4 regions of the Cellulomonas fimi ATCC 484 genome follow, and region 1 is predicted to be linked to each of the others. Evidence: riboswitches for the same ligand, from Rfam matches in the RefSeq annotation. Region 1 holds a riboswitch; each other region holds the start of a gene.
The links. Region 1 has a riboswitch for S-adenosylmethionine ahead of CELF_RS16175 (rhodanese-like domain-containing protein). Riboswitches for the same ligand answer to the same signal wherever they lie in the genome.

Region 1 (4,717 bases):
GGGGATCGTCGTCGGCTGACCGGTGACCGGTGACCGGTAGCGTCCCGCCTGACGAAGGAGGTGGCGTGGCGGTCGACGTGTCGTGCCCGGTGCTCGTGCGCACGCAGCAGGTGCTGGGCCAGCCGGAGGCGACCGCGTGACGGGCGCGCCGCCGCCCGTCGTGCAGCCGTGGCCGCTGCTGCTCGGGTCACCGGTCACGACGCTGCACGTCGCCGCACCCCCGGGCGGCGTCATGGAGGTGCTGGCGCAGGAGCTGCGTGCCGCGCGGATGCGCGTCCGGGTCGCCCCCGACGGCTCGTTCACGGCTCGCGGCAGCGCGCACCTCGCCCTGAGCCTCCTGCAGCTCCTCGAGCCGGTCGAGCTGTTCTCCGGCCCCGTCCTGACGGTGCGGGTGCTGGGCGAGGGGCCCGACGGGTCCGAGATCGAGGTCGGGATCCGCACGCTGCGCGCCGACCGGATCCGCGGTCAGGTCGTCGGCGCGCTCGGACGGACCGTGGCGCGGCTGCACGCGCACGGTGTCGCGGCACACGTCGGCCCGTGGGACCGCTGGGCCCGGAACCGCCGCTTCCCCGCCTGACGGTCCCGGCCTCGGCGGGCCGCGGGCCGGTCCGGGCCGGGCCTCAGTCGTCGAGCGCCGGACCGCACGCGGCCGCCGCCGTCGCGGCGAGCGCGTCCAGGCCGTGCACCTGGACGAGCGGGCGGGTGTCGTCGACGACCGTCCAGCAGGCGTCCACGACCTCGTACCGGGACGACGGGCCGTGAGCCAGGTACTGCCGCAGCGCGACGACGAGCCGGTCGACCGCCTCGCTCGTCGTCCCGACCCCCACCGACGCGCGGATAGCCCCGCCCGAGGCGCCGAGGTGCGCGAGCAGCGGGTGCGCGCAGAACCGGCCGTCGCGCACGCCGATGCCGTGCTCGGCCGACAGGTACGCGGCGACGAGCCCCGGGTCGTGCCCGGGGACGGTGAACGTGAGCACCCCGACGGGGTCGGCGGAGTCGGGCCAGATGCGGGCGACCTCGACGCCGTCGATCGTCGCGAGCCCGTCGAGCAGGCGGGTCCGCAGGGCGTCCTCGTGCGCGGCGAGCGTCCCCGCGGGCAGCGCGGCGAGCCGGTCGCAGGCCTCCGCGAGGGCGATCGCGCCGAGCACGTTCGGGGACCCCGCCTCGTGGCGGGCGGGTGCGGGCTGCCACACCGTGCGGTCGGCGCGGACGTCCCGCACCGCCCCGCCGCCGGCGAGGTGCGGCGTGCCCGTGTCGAGCCAGTCACGGCGGCCGACGAGCGCCCCGGCCCCGAACGGCGCGTACGTCTTGTGGCCCGAGAAGGCGACGTAGTCGGCCCCCGTGCGGGCGAGCGAGAAGCCGCGGTGCGGCACGAGCTGCGCCCCGTCGACGGCGACACGCGTGCCGACGGCGTGCGCGAGCGCGACGACCTCCTCGACGGGCAGGCCCTCGCCCGTGACGTTGGACGCGCCCGTGAGCGTGAGCAGCGCGTACGGCTGGCGGGCGAGCTCGTCGCGCAGCGCGTCGAGCGTGCCGGCGACGGTGGACGCGATGGGCAGGATCGTCGTGGCACCGCGGCCGGACTGCTCGACCCACGGCAGGAGGTTCGCGTGGTGCTCGATGTCGAGCACGAGGACGCGCCCGCCGTCGGGCACGACACCCGCGAGCAGGTTGAGCGAGTCCGTGGTGTTCCGCGTGACGATCGCGACGTCGTCGGGACGCGCGTCGACGAAGCGGGCGATCGTCTGCCGGGCGGACTCGTAGAGCGCGGTGGAGACCTGCGAGAGGTAGCCGGCGCCGCGGTGCACCGACGCGTACAGCGGCAGCACCTCGGTGACGCGCGCGGCGACGGCCTCGAGGGCAGGGGCGCTCGCGGCGTAGTCGAGGTTCGCGTACGTGCGCTGCGTGCCGTCGACGAGCGGGACGGTGGTGTCCGCCCCGACGACGGGCAGCAGGGCGGCGACGGGCTCGCGGGTCGACGACGTGGGCACGGCGTCGACCTCGGCACAGGACGCGTGCTCGGCGGTGGCGGTCATGGTGCTCCTCACGGTCCGTGGGAGCCGCACCGACGGCGGTCCCCGCGCTTGCCGTCCGCCGGGCGGCGGTCGGCCTGGTCGTCACCCGGGGCACCCCACCGCGGAGGAGGGTTGCCGGCCAGCGAGCCGGGGCTTCGCGCTGGCGCTCATGACCTGACGACGAGGGTTTCCGACGGCCGCGGGACTGTCAACGAGAGCGACGGCGTGTCTCGTATGACGGGACGTCGTGTCCGCCCCTTGACCACGGCGGCGCGAGCGCGCGTAGCATCGCGGCAACCATCCAGAGCGGCCGAGAGATCTGGCTCGACGACGCCGCAGCAACCCCCCGGGCCCGCCCGGGCGAGGGTGCTACCGCCAGGACCGATGGAGGAACGCATGGGCTACGCCGGTGACCTGACCCCGCAGGAGGCGTGGGACCTGCTCGCGTCGGACGAGCGCGCGCTGCTCGTCGACGTCCGGACCGAGGGCGAGTGGCGCACGATCGGCGTCCCCGACGCGAGCGACCTCGGCGGCCGCGCGGCGCTCGTCCAGTGGACGACCCCGCAGGGCCTCAACCCGCGGTTCGTCGACGAGCTCGCCCAGGCAGGGCTCACGCCGGGCGACGAGCGGCCCGTCGTCTTCCTGTGCCGCTCCGGCGTGCGCTCCGTCGCCGCCGCGCAGGCCGCGACCGCCGCCGGGTTCGGCCCGGCGTACAACGTGCTGCGCGGGTTCGAGGGCGACGTCGGCCCCGACGGGCAGCGCGGGCACGTGGGCTGGCGCGCCGAGGGCCTGCCCTGGACCACGCTGTGAGCGGGTCCGCACCCGGCCGCGTGCCCGGCCCCGGTGACTGGGACGACCGGTCCGTCGACCGCTCCACGCTGCGCCCGGACACGCTCGCCGTGCGCGGCGGGCTCGTGCGCTCCGAGTTCCAGGAGATGTCCGAGGCCCTGTTCCTCACGCAGGGGTACGTCTACGACTCCGCCGCGCAGGCGGAGTCGGCGTTCGCCGGCGACGTCGACCGGTTCCTCTACTCCCGCTACTCCAACCCGACCGTGTCGACGTTCGAGGAGCGCCTGCGCCTCCTCGACGGCGCCGAGGCCGCCTACGCGACCGCGACCGGCATGTCCGCGGTGTTCACCGCGCTCGCCGCGCTCGTGCGGCAGGGCTCGCGCGTCGTCGCCGCCCGGGCCCTGTTCGGGTCGAGCGTCGTGATCTTCGACGAGATCCTCGCGGCGTGGGGCGTGCGGACCGACTACGTCGACGGGCACGTGTCGTCCCAGTGGGAGGAGGCGCTGTCCACCCCCGCCGACGTCGTGTTCTTCGAGACGCCGTCCAACCCCATGCAGGACCTCGTCGACATCGCGACCGTGTCGCGCCTCGCGCACGCCGCGGGGGCGACCGTCGTCGTCGACAACGTCTTCGCGACGCCCGTGCTGTCCCGCCCGCTCGACCTCGGCGCCGACGTCGTCGTCTACTCCGCGACCAAGCACATCGACGGCCAGGGCCGCGTGCTCGGCGGCGCGATCCTCGGCTCCGCCGCGTACGTGCGCGGCCCCGTGCAGACGCTCATCCGCAACACCGGCCCGTCGCTCTCCCCGTTCAACGCGTGGGTGCTGCTCAAGGGGCTGGAGACGATGTCGCTGCGCGTGCGCCACCAGGCCGCCTCCGCGCTCGACCTGGCCGGCTGGCTCGAGCAGCACCCGGCCGTCGCGTCCGTCCGCTACCCGTTCCTGCCGTCGCACCCGCAGCACGAGCTCGCGCGCGCCCAGCAGACGGGCGGCGGGACCGTCGTCACGCTGAACCTGCGGGTCCCCGAGGGCGCGACCCCCGACGTCGCGAAGAAGTCGACGTTCGCGTTCCTCGACGCGCTGCGGGTCGTCGACATCTCGAACAACCTCGGCGACGCGAAGTCCATCGTCACGCACCCGGCGACGACGACCCACCGCAAGCTCGGCCCCGAGGGCCGCGCCGCCGTCGGGATCGCCGAGTCGACCGTCCGCCTGTCCGTCGGCCTGGAGGACGTCGAGGACCTGCGTGAGGACCTCGCGCAGGCGCTCGACCACGCGCTGTGACGCCGGTCGAGCGACCGCCCGTCAGTCGCTGATCGCCACGACGCCCGGGAAGCCGGCGCACCGCGCCCACGCGTCGCGTGAGACGAGCACGCGCCCCGGGCCCGCGCGGCAATCACGCGGACCGCAGGGCCGTGCTCGCGCGGGACGACCGGCCGACGCTCACGCCCGGGGCGCGGCGTCGACCAGCACGGCGATGCCGTCCAGGAGGCGGGCCAGGCCGAACTCGAACGCCCGGTACGGGTCGTAGGCGGCCTGGTTCGCCTCGCCCGCGACCGGCCCGACGCGCGCGACCGTCGGGTAGGCGGCCGGGTCGAAGACCTGGTCGACGTACGGGGCGGTCGCCGCCCACCACTGCTCCTCGCTGATGCCGGTGAGGCGCTCGGCCTGCGCGCGGTCGAGGACACCGCGCGCGGCGCCGGCGACGAACCCGTCGACGAGCGTGACGACCGCGTCCATCGTGACCTCGTCGAGCCCGGTCCCGTCGACGGCGCGGAGCTCGACCTCGTACTTGGCCATGACGTTGGGGCCGAGCGGCGGGCGGCCCATGGTCGCGACCTGCAGCAGCCACGGGTGCCGCTCGTGCACCGCCCAGTTGGCGCGGGCGACGGCCCCGAGCCGGTCGCGCCAGCC
Region 2 (4,717 bases), 2.0 Mb from region 1:
CGGGCCGACGTCGATGACGCCGATGCCGTCGTGCGTGTCCAGCACCGTGACCGCGTTGCGGGGGCGGTCGCGCAGCCAGCCGGCCAGCGCGGTTCCGTCGCCCGCGTACAGCGCGTGCAGCACGAGCGGGGGGAGGGCGAAGTCGTAGACGAGGTCGACGGCGCGCCCGATCTCGACCTGGCGCCGGTAGTAGGAGTGCACCTCGACGAGCACGTCGACGCCGCGGGCGCGCGCCTGCGCGGTGAAGTCCTCGATGAAGGCGAACGTCTCGCGCGTCATGAAGCACGTCGTGCCGGGCGTCTTGACGGCGTACCCGACGGCGTCGAGGCGCACGAGCCCGACGCCCGCGGCGGCGACGGCGTCGAGGATCGACGTCAGGTAGGCGCGGCCTGCCTCGGAACGGACGTCGACGTCCACCTGCTGCGGCGTGAACGTCGTCCACACGTACCGCAGCCGGTCGCCGAGCCGCAGCGCCGTGAACGGCAGGCCAGGACGCGGGCGGTAGATCCGGGCGAGGTTCTCCTCGCGGGCGCCGTCGGGGAACACCGACGACAGCGTGAGGAACATCGGCGCGAAGGGCGACGCGTCGCCGCGCGCCCGCACGTCGAGGAACGCGGCGGACTGCGCCGACACGTGGTTGACGATGAGGTCGACCACGACGTCGTGCGTGCGCGCGAGGTCCCGGACGTCCTCCCACGTGCCGAGCCGCGGGTCGACGGCGGTGTGGTCGACGGGGTCGAAGCCGGCGTCGGCGCCGTCGTAGGGCGTGAAGAACGGCAGGACGTGCACCCCGCCGAACGCGCCTGCGAACGGCTCGGAGCGCAGCAGCCGCGCGAGGCCGGGGAGGTCGCCGCCGAGCCGGTCGGCGTAGGTGATGAGCTGCACGGCGTTGCGCGTCGCCACGTCGGCGTCCTCTCTGACGCGTCCGGGGAGCCCCGCCGGGCTGTGGGCGGGCGGTCCGCGGCGGGGCCCGGTCCGGTGTCCCAGGCCGGGCCCCGCCGAGCGGCTGCTACTTCTTGAAGGCGTCCTTGACGTCGTCGACGGCGTCGGCGGCCTTGTCGCCGGCCTGCTTGACGTTGGCCGACGCCTGGTCGCCGCGGCCCTCGGCCTCGAGGCGCTCGTCGTCCGTCGCGCGTCCGACGCCCTCCTTGACCTTGCCCTTCGCCTCTTCGGCGGCGTGCTCGATCTTGTCGTCGAGACCCATGGTGGGCTCCTCTCCGGTCGTGGCGGTCGGGTCAGACGGCGCGTCGTCCGCGCCCGACGAGCCAGCCGATGAGGCTGACGACGAGCAGGATGACGCCGATCCAGAGGAGGACCTGCGCGGCTTCGACGGCGACGCCGAGGACGATCATGACGACGCCGGCGATGATGAGGATGAGCCACAGAGCCATCGGACTGCCTCTCTCGACTCGGCGGCCTCGTGACCACCGACCTGACCCGGTGACCAGGGTTCTTCGGTCACCACACGACATCGTCCTGCCGCAAGGGGCGTCTCGCATGTCGGGCGAGGGGCGCGGGCGGGTGGTATTCGGATCGCCGTCCGCACGGGTGCCGGCCGGCTCCGGCGTGCGCGGTGGACACCGCTGTCCACGATGTGAGCCGCGCCCGGCAGATAGTTGACCGATCCAGTCGGGTTTTCTACTGTTCTCGGCACCGGGGTCCGACGGGTCCGGGGTCATGAGCTCCAGCACCAAGCCCCGGCTCGCTGGACGGCAACCCTCCCGCGCGGCGGGGTGCCCCGGGTGACGACCAGGCCGTGGACCCCACGGCAACGGCGCGGACGCAGGCCCAGGGCCTGCCGTGAGGAGAGAGCGATGAGCAGCGGGCGAGCACCCCGGCACGCAGCCGGCCTCACGTGTCGCTGTCGCCCCTGCACGCCCTCCTGTCGCGCCCGCTGAGCACCCCGACGACACCGTCGCCGGCCGGCCACCGGCCCCCCGCACAGGCACAGGCTCCCGCGCAGCCCGAGCGCTGACGCGCCGTCGCGGCCCCTGCCGCACCCGTCCCACGCACCCGCCACGCCCCGGTCCGGGCGCGCACCCGCGCGTCCGCACCGCCGCGCACCCCGAAACGGATGGCACCCCCATGACCGTCTCTCCCCGCAGCACCCACCTCGGCCTCGACCTCTCCGACGCCGGCCCGCACCCCGAGGCGTGGCGCACGTCCGGGTCGGAGCCGCACCGGCTCTTCGACCCCGAGCGGCTGCGCGAGCTCGTCGACACCGCGCAGCGCGCGACGCTCGACTTCGTCCTGTTCGACGACGCGTTCGCGCTCCACACGAGCCGCAACACCACGTTGCGGGGGCGGCTCGACGCGGCCCTCGTCTCGGCGCGGCTCGCCCCCCGCAGCGCGGGCATCGGGCTGGTCGCGACGGTCGACACCACGCACACCGAGCCGTTCCACGTCGCCAAGGCGCTGCAGACGATCGACCACGTCAGCCACGGGCGCGCCGCCTGGCAGGTCGCCTGGTCGACGTCGCCGCAGGTCACCGCGGCCTTCGGACGCAAGCAGGTGCAGGACGAGGCCGACGCGGTCGCCGAGGCCGACGAGGCCGTCGACGTCGTGCGCAAGCTCTGGGACAGCTGGGAGGACGACGCGGAGATCCGCGACGTCGCGACCGGCCGGTTCGTCGACCGCGACAAGATCCACCGGATCGACCACGAGGGCGTCCGGTTCGTCGTGCGCGGGTCGTCGATCACACCGCGCTCGCCGCAGGGCCAGCCGCCCGTCGTCGTGCGTGCGACCTCGTCGCCCGCGCGTGCCTTCGCCGCGCACCAGGCGGACGTCGTCCGGATCGCCGTGACCGACCGCGCGGACGCCGCCGTGCAGCGCGCCGAGATCCGGGCCGCCGCCGCGGCCGTCGGGCGCGACCCCGACGAGATCCGGGTCCTCGCGGACGTGCTCGTCGTGCTGGGCGGGACCGCCGCCGCGGCACGCGAGCGCCTGGCCCTGCTCGACGCGCTCGCCGGCGACGCACGCCGACCCGACGGGTACGCGCACGTCGGGACGGCCGCGGAGCTCGCGGCGACCGTCGAGGACTGGACGGTCACGGGCGCGGTCGACGGGTTCGTGCTGCGGCCTGCCGCGCTGCACACCGACGTCGACGGCATCGCCGACGAGGTGGTCCCGCTGCTGCGCGCCGCGGGAGCGTTCCGCGACACCTACCCCGGCACGACGCTGCGCGACACCCTCGGGCTCGCGCGCCCCGCCTCCCGCTACGCCTCCGCGATCGCCTGAGCCGCGCCATGACCGTCCCCCGCAAGCAGGTCCACCTCGGCGCGCACTTCCCGGGCGTCAACTCGACCACCGTCTGGACCGAGCCCGACTCGGGCAGCCAGATCGACTTCGCGTCGTTCGAGCACCTCGCCCGCTCGGCCGAGGACGCGCGCCTCGACTTCTTCTTCCTCGCCGAGGGCCTGCGCCTGCGCGAGCACAAGGGCGAGATCTTCGACCTCGACGTCGTCGGGCGGCCCGACACCCTGCCCGTGCTCGCCGCGCTCGCGGCCGTGACCGACCGGCTGGGCCTGGTCGGCACGATCAACACGACGTTCAACGAGCCGTGGGAGGTCGCGCGGCAGTTCGCGACGCTCGACGTGCTCTCGGGCGGGCGCGCCGCGTGGAACCTCGTGACGTCGCCCGACGCGTTCACCGGTGCGAACTTCCGCCGCGGCGGCTTCCTGCCCTACGAGCAGCGCTACGAGCGGGCCGCCGAGCTCGTCGCGGTCGCCCGCGCGCTCTGGGACTCGTGGGACGACGACGCCGTGCTGGGCGACCGCGAGGGTGGTGCGTTCCTGCGGGACGTCGAGCACGTCGGCCCGCACTTCCAGGTGCGCGGCACGTTCCCGACGCCGCGCGGCCCGCAGGGGCACCCGGTGCTCTTCCAGGCCGGCGACTCCGGGCAGGGTCGCGACTTCGCCGCCGCGACCGCGGACGTCGTGTTCTCCATGCACTCGACCTTCGAGGACGGCCGGGCGTTCTACCGGGACGTCAAGGACCGGCTGCCCGCGCTCGGCCGCCGGGAGGACTCGCTGAAGATCCTGCCGGCGACGAGCGTCGTGCTCGGCGACACCGCCGAGGACGCCGCCGAGCGGGCGCGCGTCATCCGGCGCCAGCAGGTCTCCGGCCCGGGCGCGATCGCGTTCCTCGAGCAGGTGTGGGGCGTGGACCTCACCGCCTACGACCCCGACGGGCCCCTGCCCGACGTGGAGCCCGACGTCGGCAACGCCGACATCACGCGGGGCCGCGTGCGGCACGTCAAGGACCCGCGCCCCGTGGTCGCCGCGTGGCGCGCGCGGGCCGAGGCCGAGCGCCTGTCGATCCGCGACCTCGTCATCGCGGTGACCAGCCGGGGCGGGTTCGTCGGGACGCCCACGCACGTGGCCGACGAGATCGACCGCTACGTCCAGCAGGACGCGAGCGACGGCTTCATCCTCGTGCCGCACCTCACGCCGCACGGTCTCGACGACGTGCTGGCGACGGTCGTGCCGCTGCTGCAGGAGCGCGGCTCCTTCCGGGCCGAGTACGCCGGCCCGACGCTGCGCGACCACCTCGGGCTCGACCGCCCGGCCGAGGGCCGTGCCGCGACCGCCCACCTCGACCAGCAGCCCGTCGGCTGACAGGAGCGCCACGATGACCGACACCGCCACCCGCCCGCCGGCCGCCCCGGCCGACTCCGGCGCGCCCGCCGGCGCGGCGACCGACCCACGTGCCGCCTGGG
Region 3 (4,717 bases), 910 kb from region 1:
ACTGTCACCAACCTGACGGCCGAGTACAACTAGCGCGCCCCGGACCGTGCGCAGCGTGCGGGGCGACGCCGTGGCCAGGTCGTGGCCCAGCAGGTCGACGGTGCCGCGCTCGATGAGCGCGCCGGGTGCGAGCAGCCGCGTGACGGCGGCGGCGGTCGTCGACTTCCCGGAGCCGGACTCGCCGACCACGGCGACGGTGCGGCCGGCGTCGACCTCGAGCGAGACGTCGCGCACCGCGTGCACGTCGCCGCGCCGGGTCCGGTAGGTGACGGCCAGGTCGCGCACGGTGAGCAGCCGCTCGGGCGCGGGGGTGCCGGTGCCGTGCGGGGCGGGGACGGTGACGGTCATCGGTTCCTCCCGGGGTCGCCGTCGAGCGCGCGCGAGACGCGGCCGGCGGCGAGCACGGTCGCGACGATGACGAGGCCGGGCAGCGTCGTGAGCCACCACGAGGTACGCAGGTGGTCGCGCCCGCCGGCTACGAGCGCGCCCCACTCGGGTGCGGGCGGTGGCTCGCCGTAGCCGAGGAACGACAGCGACGACACGGCCAGCACGGCGGCGCCGAGCTCGAGCGCCGCGAGCACGACGACCGGGCCGACGGAGTTGGGCAGCACGTGGCCGAGCAGGACCGTCCACCAGGGGCTGCCGCCGGCCTGCGCCGCCTCGACGTACCCGGACGTGCGCACGCGCAGCACCTCGGAGCGCATGATCCGCGACACCGACGCGACGTTCGCGAGGCCGACGGCGATCGCGACGTTCACGGACCCGAACCCGAGGACGGTGATGAGCGCGAGCGACAGCAGCAGCGCCGGGATCGACAGCAGCACGTCGACGACGCGCATCGCGACGTCGTCCACGAGCCCGCCGACGAAGCCGGCGACGAGCCCGATCAGCGCGCCGACGACGAGGCCGACGAGCACCGCGACGAGCGCCGCCTGCAGCGTGAGCTGCGTGCCGTGGACGACGCGCGTGTAGAGGTCGCGGCCCAGCTGGTCGGTGCCGAACCAGTGTGCCCCGGACGGCGGCTGGAGCTTGTCGGCCGGCACGCCGGACAGCGGGTCGCCGGGTGCGAGCAGGGTCGGCACGAACGCGGCGACGAGCACCGCGAGCGACCAGAGCAGCGCGAGCACGAGGCCGGGACGTCGCCCGAGGTCCTCGAGGCGCGTGCGCCACGGGCCGCGGTGCGTGAGCTCGTCGTCGTGCGCGCGCACCGCGTCGGCGAACCGCTCGGCCGCGGTGGTGGTGAAGTCGTCGGCGCGCGCGTCGGGGTCGAGCGCGGTGGGGACGAACCCGTCGGGGCGGCGGGTCTGCGCGCCGGTGAGGCTGTCGAGCGAGCTCATCGCGGTCCTCCGGCGGCGTGCGGCGCGACACCGACGAGCGCGTCGGCATCCGGGCCGTGGGCGTCGTGGGCGGGGTCGGTGCCGCGGCCCGGGCCGGCCGACGCGCCGGCCGCGGTGTCGTCGCGCGCGTCGTCGCGCCCCGCGTCGTCCGTCGTGGGGACCGCACGGCCGGCGGCGACGATGCGCGGGTCGAGCAGCGGGTAGACGACGTCGACCGCGAGGTTCGCGAGCACGTACACCGTCGCGGCGACGAGCACGACGCCCTGCACCACGGGGATGTCCTGTGCGGCGACGGCCGTGGCGGTGAGACGCCCGATCCCGGCGCGCGAGAAGACGGTCTCCGTGACGACGGCGCCGGACAGCAGCCCGCCGACGACGAGGCCCGTCGCGGTGAGGGCGGGCAGCGCCGCGTTGCGCAGCGCGTGCCGCAGGTGCACGCGGGCCCGCCCCGCGCCCTTGGCGACCGCGGTGTCGACGTACGGTTCGTGCAGCGTGTGCAGCAGGCTGCGGGACAGCAGCTGGGCGACGACCGCCGACGTCGGCAGCGCCAGCGTGACGGCGGGCAGGACGACCGAGGCGAGCCCCTGGTTGCCGAGCGCCGGGAACAGCGGCAGCTGGAACGAGAACCACTGCACGAGCGTCAGGCCGAACCAGAACGACGGGATCGCGACCCCGAGCGGCGGAAGCGACTGCAAGAGACCGGCGAGCGCGCGGCTGCGGGTCGCGGTCGCGAGGATCGCGAGCGAGCCGCCTCCGACGACCGCGAGCAGCAGGGCTGCGCCCGCGATCGCGGCGGTCGGCGGCAGCGCCTGTGCGAGCAGCGTCGTCACGGGCTGCTTGCTCACGACCGACGTGCCGAGGTCACCGCGCAGCGCGTCGAGCAGCCGGCTCACGTACTGCGCGGCGAGCGGCTGGTCGAACCCGTACTCCGCGCGCAGCGCGTCGAGCTGCTCGGGTGTGACGTCGTTCGACTCGCCGCCGAACATGACCGACACGGGGTCGCCGGGCAGCGCGTACAGGACGAGGAACGACACCGTGTACGCGGCCCACAGGACGAGCAGGGCGAGGCCGAGCCGACGGACCAGGTAGCGCGTCACGGCGTGGCCGCCGGACGGTGCGGGGCGGTGGTCATGCGGACTCCTTCGGTGCGCCGAGGTGGCGCGCGAGGGCGGGCGGCGTGCTTGCACGGCCGAAGCCGTGCCGGGTCATCACCTGGAGCACCCCGCCACGTGCGGAGGGTTGCCGCCCGACCAGCCAGGGCTTGACGTCGGGTCTCGTGACCGGCGGTGAAGGTAGGAACGGCCGTCGGGGCGGTCAATGGGTGGTCGTCGCTGTCTCACGATGCGGAAAGGGCCGCTCGCGGACACGGTGCACGCGCTGGGTCTTGACCTGCGAGACGACTCCGGCCGCCCCTTGACGCGGGCGGAGTGCCGTCGGAGCGTGCGTCCCGCCCAGACCGCCGTTCGACCGCCCGCCCGCACGGCATCCGCCGCACCGCTGCACGAGGAGCCCGGCATGACTCGATCCACCGCCCCCGCCCAGGACCTCAGCCTCGACGAGGCCGGTGCCCTCGCCCCCCTCGTGAGCCCCGGCGAGGCGGCCGAGCGCGTCGCGGCGGGAGCGGTTCTCGTCGACGTCCGCAGCGACGCCGGCCGCGCCACCACGGGCAGCCTGCCGGGGGCGACGGTCGTCGACCGGTACGCGGTCGACACGGCCTTCGACCTCGACTCGGCGGCGCGGGTCGTGCCGGCCCTGTCGCTCGACACGCCCGTCGTCGTGGTCTGCGGCTCGGTCCGGGGTTCCGGTCCGGTCGCGGCCGCGCTGCGGGACAAGGGCTTCACGGACGTCGTGCACGTCGAGGGTGGGGCACCGGCGTGGCGCGACGCCGGGCTGCCCGTCGAGCAGGCCGACGACGGCGCCGCGACGAGCATCCGGTGACCGCACCGACGGGCGCCCGTGCGCCTGCGTCGCCGACCGTCGGCGCGCCTGCGCTCGAGATCCGCACCGCCCGGGCCGACGAGCTCGAGGCGGTCGGGATGCTGACGCGGCGCGCGTTCGACGCCGGACCGTACGGCGCCGCGACCGACCCCGCACGGGTCCGCCTCATGCTCGACGCGGGCGCCCGGGCGAGCGCGGGGGACCTGCTCGTCGCGACGGCCGACGGCCGGCTGGTCGGCACGGTCAGCCTGCTGCGGCCCGGTCACGGGCTGACGCGGCAGGCGCGGGGGGGGACGAGGCCGAGATCCGTCTGCTCGCGGTCGAGCCGGGCGCACAGGGGCACGGTGCGGGCGCGGCGCTCGTCGTCGCGGCGGTGGACCGGGCCCGCGGGTGGGGCGTGCGGGCCGTCGTGCTCGACACGGGCGCACGCAACGTCGGCGCGCAGCGTCTCTACGAGCGCCTCGGGTTCGAGCGCACGCCGACGCGGGAGAGTGCCGTGGTGCCCGGGGTCGGCAGGCTCGTCGTCCTCGTGCACTCCCTCGTGCGGCCGGGCGTGCCGGTGCGCCGGATCGCCCCGCACGAGCACGACGCCGTCGCACGCCTGTCGGTCGAGGCCTACGCACACGACCACGAGCTCACCGACTCGTACCGGGCGTCGGTCGCCGACGTCGCGACGCGCGCCCGTGAGCACGAGGTCTGGGTCGCGCAGGACCGGGTCACGGGCGACCTGCTCGGTACCGTCGCGACGCCGCGGCCCGGCGCGCACATCTCGCCGCTCGGCCGCGACGGCGAGCTGGACTTCCGGCTGCTCGCCGTGGCCCCGCAGGCGCGGCGACGGGGCGTGGGCGCGCTGCTCACGCGGTTCGCCGTCGAGCTGGCGCGCGAGCGTGGGCTGCGCCGCGTGGTGATGAGCTCCGGGCCGGCCATGACGGGCGCGCACCGCCTGTACGAGAGCCTCGGCTTCACGCGCCTGCCCGAGCGGGAGACGCGCGTCGTCGACGGGGCCACGCTGCTCGCGTTCGGGCTCGACCTCGACCGTGCCGCCGCACCGTGGAAGGCCCGGACCTCGGACGACGACCCGGGGCTACCCTGACGGGATGACCGCATCGCTCGACGTCCCCCTGCACGACGAGGCCGCCGACGGCCGGGACGTCCCGGCGCAGGTCCGTGCGGTCGCGCAGCGCGCCAAGGTCGCGTCCCGGGCCCTCGCGACCGCCACGCGCGCGACCAAGGACGCGGCCCTGCACGCGCTCGCCGACGCCCTGGTCGCCGCCACGGAGGAGGTCGTCGCCGCCAACGCGCGCGACCTCGAGCGCGGCCGCGCCGACGGGCTGTCCGCCGGGCTGCTCGACCGCCTCGCGCTCACGCCCGAGCGTGTCGTCGCGATCGCCGACGCCCTGCGGGAGCTGGCTGCACTGCCCGACCCGGTCGGCGAGGTGGTC
Region 4 (4,717 bases), 2.0 Mb from region 1:
TCATGAGACGTCCTCGTGGTCGGTCGACGACGCGACGACGCGTGCCGTCGAGAGGGAGAGCCGCGTGGTGGGGGGACACCGGGGCCCCGGTGCTCCACACGGGGTCGGGAGGACCAGCGGGTGTCCCGCGTCCTCGAGGGGGCCGGCGGTCTGCTACGTCGGCGGGGCGGCCCTCGTGGGGGCCGGCTCCTGCCAGGCTAGGTCGGCACTCCCGGACCGGCCACCGGAACGGCCCGGGGCCGTCCGGTCGCCCGGCGGGGGTGGTGCCTGCCCGGTGCGGTCAGGCGCACCCGGCGCGGGCCGCGCGGCGTCCCAGGTCGACGAGGTCCTCGCCCGTGAGGCCGGGCCAGCCGTGCACGGCGGTGCGCCAGTCCGACGGCACCGCGGACGCGCCCCAGCGGGCGCCGAGGAGCGCACCGGCGATCGCGGCCACGGTGTCGGTGTCGTCGCCCGCGTGCACCGCGGCCTGCAGCGCGTCGGGCAGGTGACGCGTGCCGTCATGGGCCGTCGTGGTCGTGATCGCGGCCCACGCGGCCTGCAGCGCGGTGACCGTGAACCCGTTCGGCGCGAAGAGCGCCGGGTCCGCTCCCGTGGCGTCCTCGATGCGGGTCTGCCATGCGTCGCGCCGGTCGGGCGGCAGGAGGTCGAGGCCGCCGAGCAGGTCGAGGCGCGCGTCGAGGACCGCGACGCGCACCGCCTCGGACCACAGCACGCACGAGTCGCCCGCGAGGTCGTCGGCGTGCGTGAGCAGCGCGACCGCGCGCGCGGCGGCGGCGGTGCGCTCGCGGTCGTGCAGAGCCGTGAGCCCGACGACGCCCGTCCGCATGAGGGCGCCGTTGCCGGCGGTGCGTCCGGTCAGGTCGTGCAGCTGCGCGGACCGCGCGCGCAGGTTTGCCGCGCTGCCCGGCCCGGGGGTCTCGGTCGTGAGGACCTGACGGGTCTGCGCGCCGACGTCGGACGCGCCACCCGTGAGCCAGGCGAGGAAGCCGTCGGCGACCGCGTCGAGCGCCGCGTCGGACGTCAGGTCGGTGCCCGTGGCGGCGACGCGCGCGACGCAGACGCTCATCTGGGTGTCGTCGGACCACTCGCCGGGTGCGTAGGGCCCGAGCCCGCCGCCGACCATCCGCGCCGGCCCGTCGAACGGCGGTGCGAACTCGTACGGGACGCCGAGCGCGTCGCCGACCGCCTGGGCCAGCAGCACGCCCGCGGCGCGGTCGAGCAGGGCGGTCTGGGCGTCGTCCACGGGCGGGTCTCCGTCGGTCGCGGGGGGGGTGTGGCGGTGGCCGGGCCACGGGCCGACCGGGCGCAGCATGCCACGGGCGTGCGGGCGCGGATCCCGCGGTCTTGTCAACGATCTATCAACGATATATCGTTCGAGACGTCGGGACGCGAGGCCCGCACCTCCCGGACCACCGGTCGAGACCTGCCCGCGCCAGGAAGCACCCTCCCGACGACCCACCCCAGACCTCAGGAGGACGACCATGCGACACCACCACTTCCACCACGACCCCGACCTGCACGACGTCCCCGGCGAGGGCGACCGCCGCGGCCGCGGCGGGGGCTTCGGACCCGGCCCCGGCTTCCGTCCTGGACCCGGTCCCGGCTTCGGCGCGGGGTTCGGACCCGGCCCGCGTGGCGGCTTCGGTCCTCGGCACGGCGGCCCGCACGGCCGCGGCGGACGGGGGAGGGCGGGGCGGGGCGACATCCGCGCCGCGGTCCTGCTCCTGCTCGCCGAGCAGCCGATGCACGGCTACCAGCTCATCCAGGAGGTCGCCGAGCGCTCGCAGGGGCGCTGGCGGCCCAGCCCCGGCGCCGTCTACCCGGCGCTCGCACTCCTGGAGGACGAGGGTCTCGTGACCCTCGTCGCCCAGGGCGGCCGGCGCCTGGCCAGCCTCACCGACGCGGGCCGCGCGCACGTCGAGGAGCACCGCGACGCCCTCGGAGCGCCGTGGCTCGACGCCGCAGAGCGTCCCGAGCAGCCGCACCGGGCGCTGCGCCCGGCCCTCGAGGCGCTGTCCGCCGCCGCCGTCCAGGTGGCGCGCACGGGTACCCCGGAGCAGGCGACGGCCGCCGTGGCGGTCCTCGACCGCGCCCGGCGCGACCTGTACCTGCTGCTCGCGGGCGAGCCGGTCGCCCCGGCCGACCTCCACGCCGTCGCAGGTCAGGGCGGCGACGCACCTGCGGAGGGTGCCACGGCCTGACGGGCCGGTCCGTCCGCACGACGACGACCCCTCCGACGCATGCCGCGCCGGAGGGGTCGTCGTGCTGCCCGCCGTGACGAGCGTCTCGCTGACCGGGTGGTCACCGATCGACTATCCTGGCCGCGGTTCACGAGCTGCAGCGTCAAGTACCCGGCTGGCTGCACGGCAACCCTCCTGATCGAGCGGGGTGCCCCGGGGCGAGAACCGGTGGTGCGTCACGGTGGCGCCCACAAGTCGGCCGGCGCCCCGGCGCCCGAGGAGGACCATGCGCACCGCTCCCGCGTCGCACGCCCGTGCGACCGCCCCGCGACCGCGTGCCCACCTGCTGGCCGTCTCAAATCCCGATACGAATGATCGGAATTTGACACGTGTCCAGCAGCACCGCTTCACTGACGGTACCGCCGGGAGCCACCGCGCCCCGGCCCGAGGAAGAGGTCGATCGATGGACACCCGCGAGGCCCGCACCCTGACCGCCACCACGGCCGTCATGTGTCGCATGCCCGCGTGTCCGGCGACCCGCGGCCCGCTGGCCTGAGCCGGCACCGAGCCGTCCCCCGTCGCACCTGAGGCACCCGGCGCCCGCGCCGGGTGCCTCGCCGGACGGCGTCGCGCCGTCCTCCGTCCCCCGCCGGCCCGCCCGGGCCCGGCACCTCCCTGCGTCGCCGCCCGACGCCCCGCCTTCCCGGCAGTCGCCGGGTGCACCCCTAGGAGACACGCATGTCCGAGAACGTCCCCGTCCTGCCGGCCAAGAACGGAGGCGGACGCCGCACCGGCCTCGTCGTCGGTGCCGTCGTCGCCGTGGTGGTCCTCGTCGCCGCGCTCGTGTTCGCGCTCACACGTCCCGGCACGGACGACGCCGCCGCCGCGGAGGAGGGTGCGACCGTCGTGCGCCTCGGGACGACCGACGTCGCCCAGCCGCACTGGGAGATCCTCACCGAGCTGGCCGCGGAGGAGGGGATCGACCTCGAGATCGTCGGCTTCTCGGAGTACACGCAGCCGAACCCGGCGCTCACCGAGGACGAGATCGACCTCAACGCGTTCCAGCACATCCTGTATCTGGCCGACCACAACAACAACACCGGCGACGACCTGCAGCCCATCGGCTCCACGCTGATCGTCCCGCTGCCGCTGTACTCCGAGAAGCACGAGGACGTCAGCGAGTTCACGAAGGGCGAGCAGGTCGCGATCCCCAACGACGCGACCAACCAGGCGCGCGCGCTGTTCGTGCTCGAGGAGGCCGGGCTCATCACGTTCACCGGCGAGCCCAAGGTCCCGACGCCGGACGACGTCGACACCGAGAAGTCCACGGTCGTCGTGCGCCCGGTGGAGGCCTCGCAGACCGCCGGCCTCATCAGCGACCCCGACATCGCGGGCGTGATCGTCAACAACAACTTCGCGACCGACGCGGGCTTCGACCTCGACGGCTACGTCTTCGCGGACGACCCGAGCTCGCAGGGCGCGCAGCCGTACATCAACGTCATCGCGGCCCGCCCGGACGACGTGGACAACCCGGCGTACCAGAAGATCGTCGAGCTCTACCACGACCCGAAGGTGCTCGAGTCGGTCGTCGAGTCCTCCGGCGGCACCGCCGTCATCGTCGAGGGCTACGACGCGGCGAAGCTGAAGGACGTCCTCGCCGAGACGCAGGAGAACCTCAAGGCCGCGGGCTGACCCCCCCGCGCGGCCCGGCACCTCACCGCGAGGCGCCGGGCCGCGCAGCCGTTCCCCCGGGCGCCACCCCAGCCCGCCGCCCCGGTCCACCCGACGAGGCCCGACCGGCCTTGCGAAAGGTCCCCCACGTGACCCCCATCATCGAGTTCCGCGACGTCCGCAAGGTGTTCGACGGCCCGAACGGGCCGATCCACGCCGTCGACGGCGTCGACCTCGCCGTCGAGAAGGGCGAGATCTTCGGTGTCATCGGCTACTCCGGCGCCGGCAAGAGCACGCTCGTGCGGCTCATCAACGGCCTCGAGCGCGTGACGTCCGGGCAGCTCCTCGTCGACGGCGACGACGTCGCCGCGCTGAGCGAGCGCCAGCTCGAGCGCAAGCGCCGCGACATCGGCATGATCTTCCAGCAGTTCAACCTCTTCTCGTCGCGCACCGTCGCCGGGAACGTGGCGTTCCCGCTCAAGGTCGCGGGCTGGCCCAAGGCGGACCGCGACCGGCGCATCGCCGAGCTGCTCGACTTCGTCGGCCTCCTCGACCGCGCGCACTCCTACCCGGACCAGCTCTCCGGCGGCCAGAAGCAGCGCGTCGGCATCGCGCGCGCTCTCGCCGCGCAGCCGAAGATCCTGCTGGCCGACGAGTCGACCAGCGCGCTCGACCCGCAGACGACGCAGGACGTCCTGCGGCTGCTGCAGAAGGTCAACCGCGAGCTCGGCGTGACGATCGTCGTCATCACGCACGAGCTCGAGGTCGTACGCGCGATCGCGGACCGCGTCGCCGTGCTGGAGGACGGGAAGGTCGCCGAGCAGGGGACCGTGTTCGACGTCTTCACCAACCCGCAGGCTGACGTC

Region 2: another riboswitch for S-adenosylmethionine. It lies ahead of CELF_RS05980 (LLM class flavin-dependent oxidoreductase); the one in region 1 lies ahead of CELF_RS16175 (rhodanese-like domain-containing protein).
Region 3: another riboswitch for S-adenosylmethionine. It lies ahead of CELF_RS12195 (ABC transporter permease); the one in region 1 lies ahead of CELF_RS16175 (rhodanese-like domain-containing protein).
Region 4: another riboswitch for S-adenosylmethionine. It lies ahead of CELF_RS06080 (MetQ/NlpA family ABC transporter substrate-binding protein); the one in region 1 lies ahead of CELF_RS16175 (rhodanese-like domain-containing protein).

What each region holds. Positions count from the first base shown of each region.
Region 1 is NC_015514.1:3,582,885-3,587,601, forward strand. Features, by position in the region: gene CELF_RS16160 (pentapeptide repeat-containing protein) at 1-19, shown strand, start outside; gene CELF_RS16165 (hypothetical protein) at 137-577, shown strand; gene CELF_RS16170 (aminotransferase class V-fold PLP-dependent enzyme) at 621-2,036, opposite strand; SAM riboswitch class IV at 2,076-2,190, opposite strand; SAM riboswitch class I at 2,310-2,406, shown strand; gene CELF_RS16175 (rhodanese-like domain-containing protein) at 2,412-2,825, shown strand; gene CELF_RS16180 (O-succinylhomoserine sulfhydrylase) at 2,822-4,087, shown strand; gene CELF_RS16185 (TetR/AcrR family transcriptional regulator) at 4,247-4,717, opposite strand, start outside.
Region 2 is NC_015514.1:1,296,410-1,301,126, forward strand. Features, by position in the region: gene gtfA (sucrose phosphorylase) at 1-903, opposite strand, end outside; gene CELF_RS05975 (CsbD family protein) at 1,010-1,204, opposite strand; gene CELF_RS20360 (hypothetical protein) at 1,236-1,391, opposite strand; SAM riboswitch class IV at 1,674-1,781, shown strand; gene CELF_RS05980 (LLM class flavin-dependent oxidoreductase) at 2,086-3,237, shown strand; gene CELF_RS05985 (NtaA/DmoA family FMN-dependent monooxygenase) at 3,246-4,616, shown strand; gene CELF_RS05990 (DUF1684 domain-containing protein) at 4,630-4,717, shown strand, end outside.
Region 3 is NC_015514.1:2,676,035-2,680,751, reverse strand. Features, by position in the region: gene CELF_RS12205 (ATP-binding cassette domain-containing protein) at 1-348, opposite strand, end outside; gene CELF_RS12210 (IS481 family transposase) at 1-16, shown strand, start outside; gene CELF_RS12200 (ABC transporter permease) at 345-1,337, opposite strand; gene CELF_RS12195 (ABC transporter permease) at 1,334-2,434, opposite strand; SAM riboswitch class IV at 2,510-2,619, opposite strand; gene CELF_RS12190 (rhodanese-like domain-containing protein) at 2,853-3,275, shown strand; gene CELF_RS20005 (GNAT family N-acetyltransferase) at 3,199-4,368, shown strand; gene CELF_RS12180 (glutamate-5-semialdehyde dehydrogenase) at 4,373-4,717, shown strand, end outside.
Region 4 is NC_015514.1:1,318,985-1,323,701, forward strand. Features, by position in the region: gene CELF_RS19440 (hypothetical protein) at 1-4, opposite strand, end outside; gene CELF_RS06070 (ADP-ribosylglycohydrolase family protein) at 281-1,243, opposite strand; gene CELF_RS06075 (PadR family transcriptional regulator) at 1,482-2,201, shown strand; SAM riboswitch class IV at 2,327-2,441, shown strand; gene CELF_RS06080 (MetQ/NlpA family ABC transporter substrate-binding protein) at 2,919-3,872, shown strand; gene CELF_RS06085 (methionine ABC transporter ATP-binding protein) at 4,001-4,717, shown strand, end outside.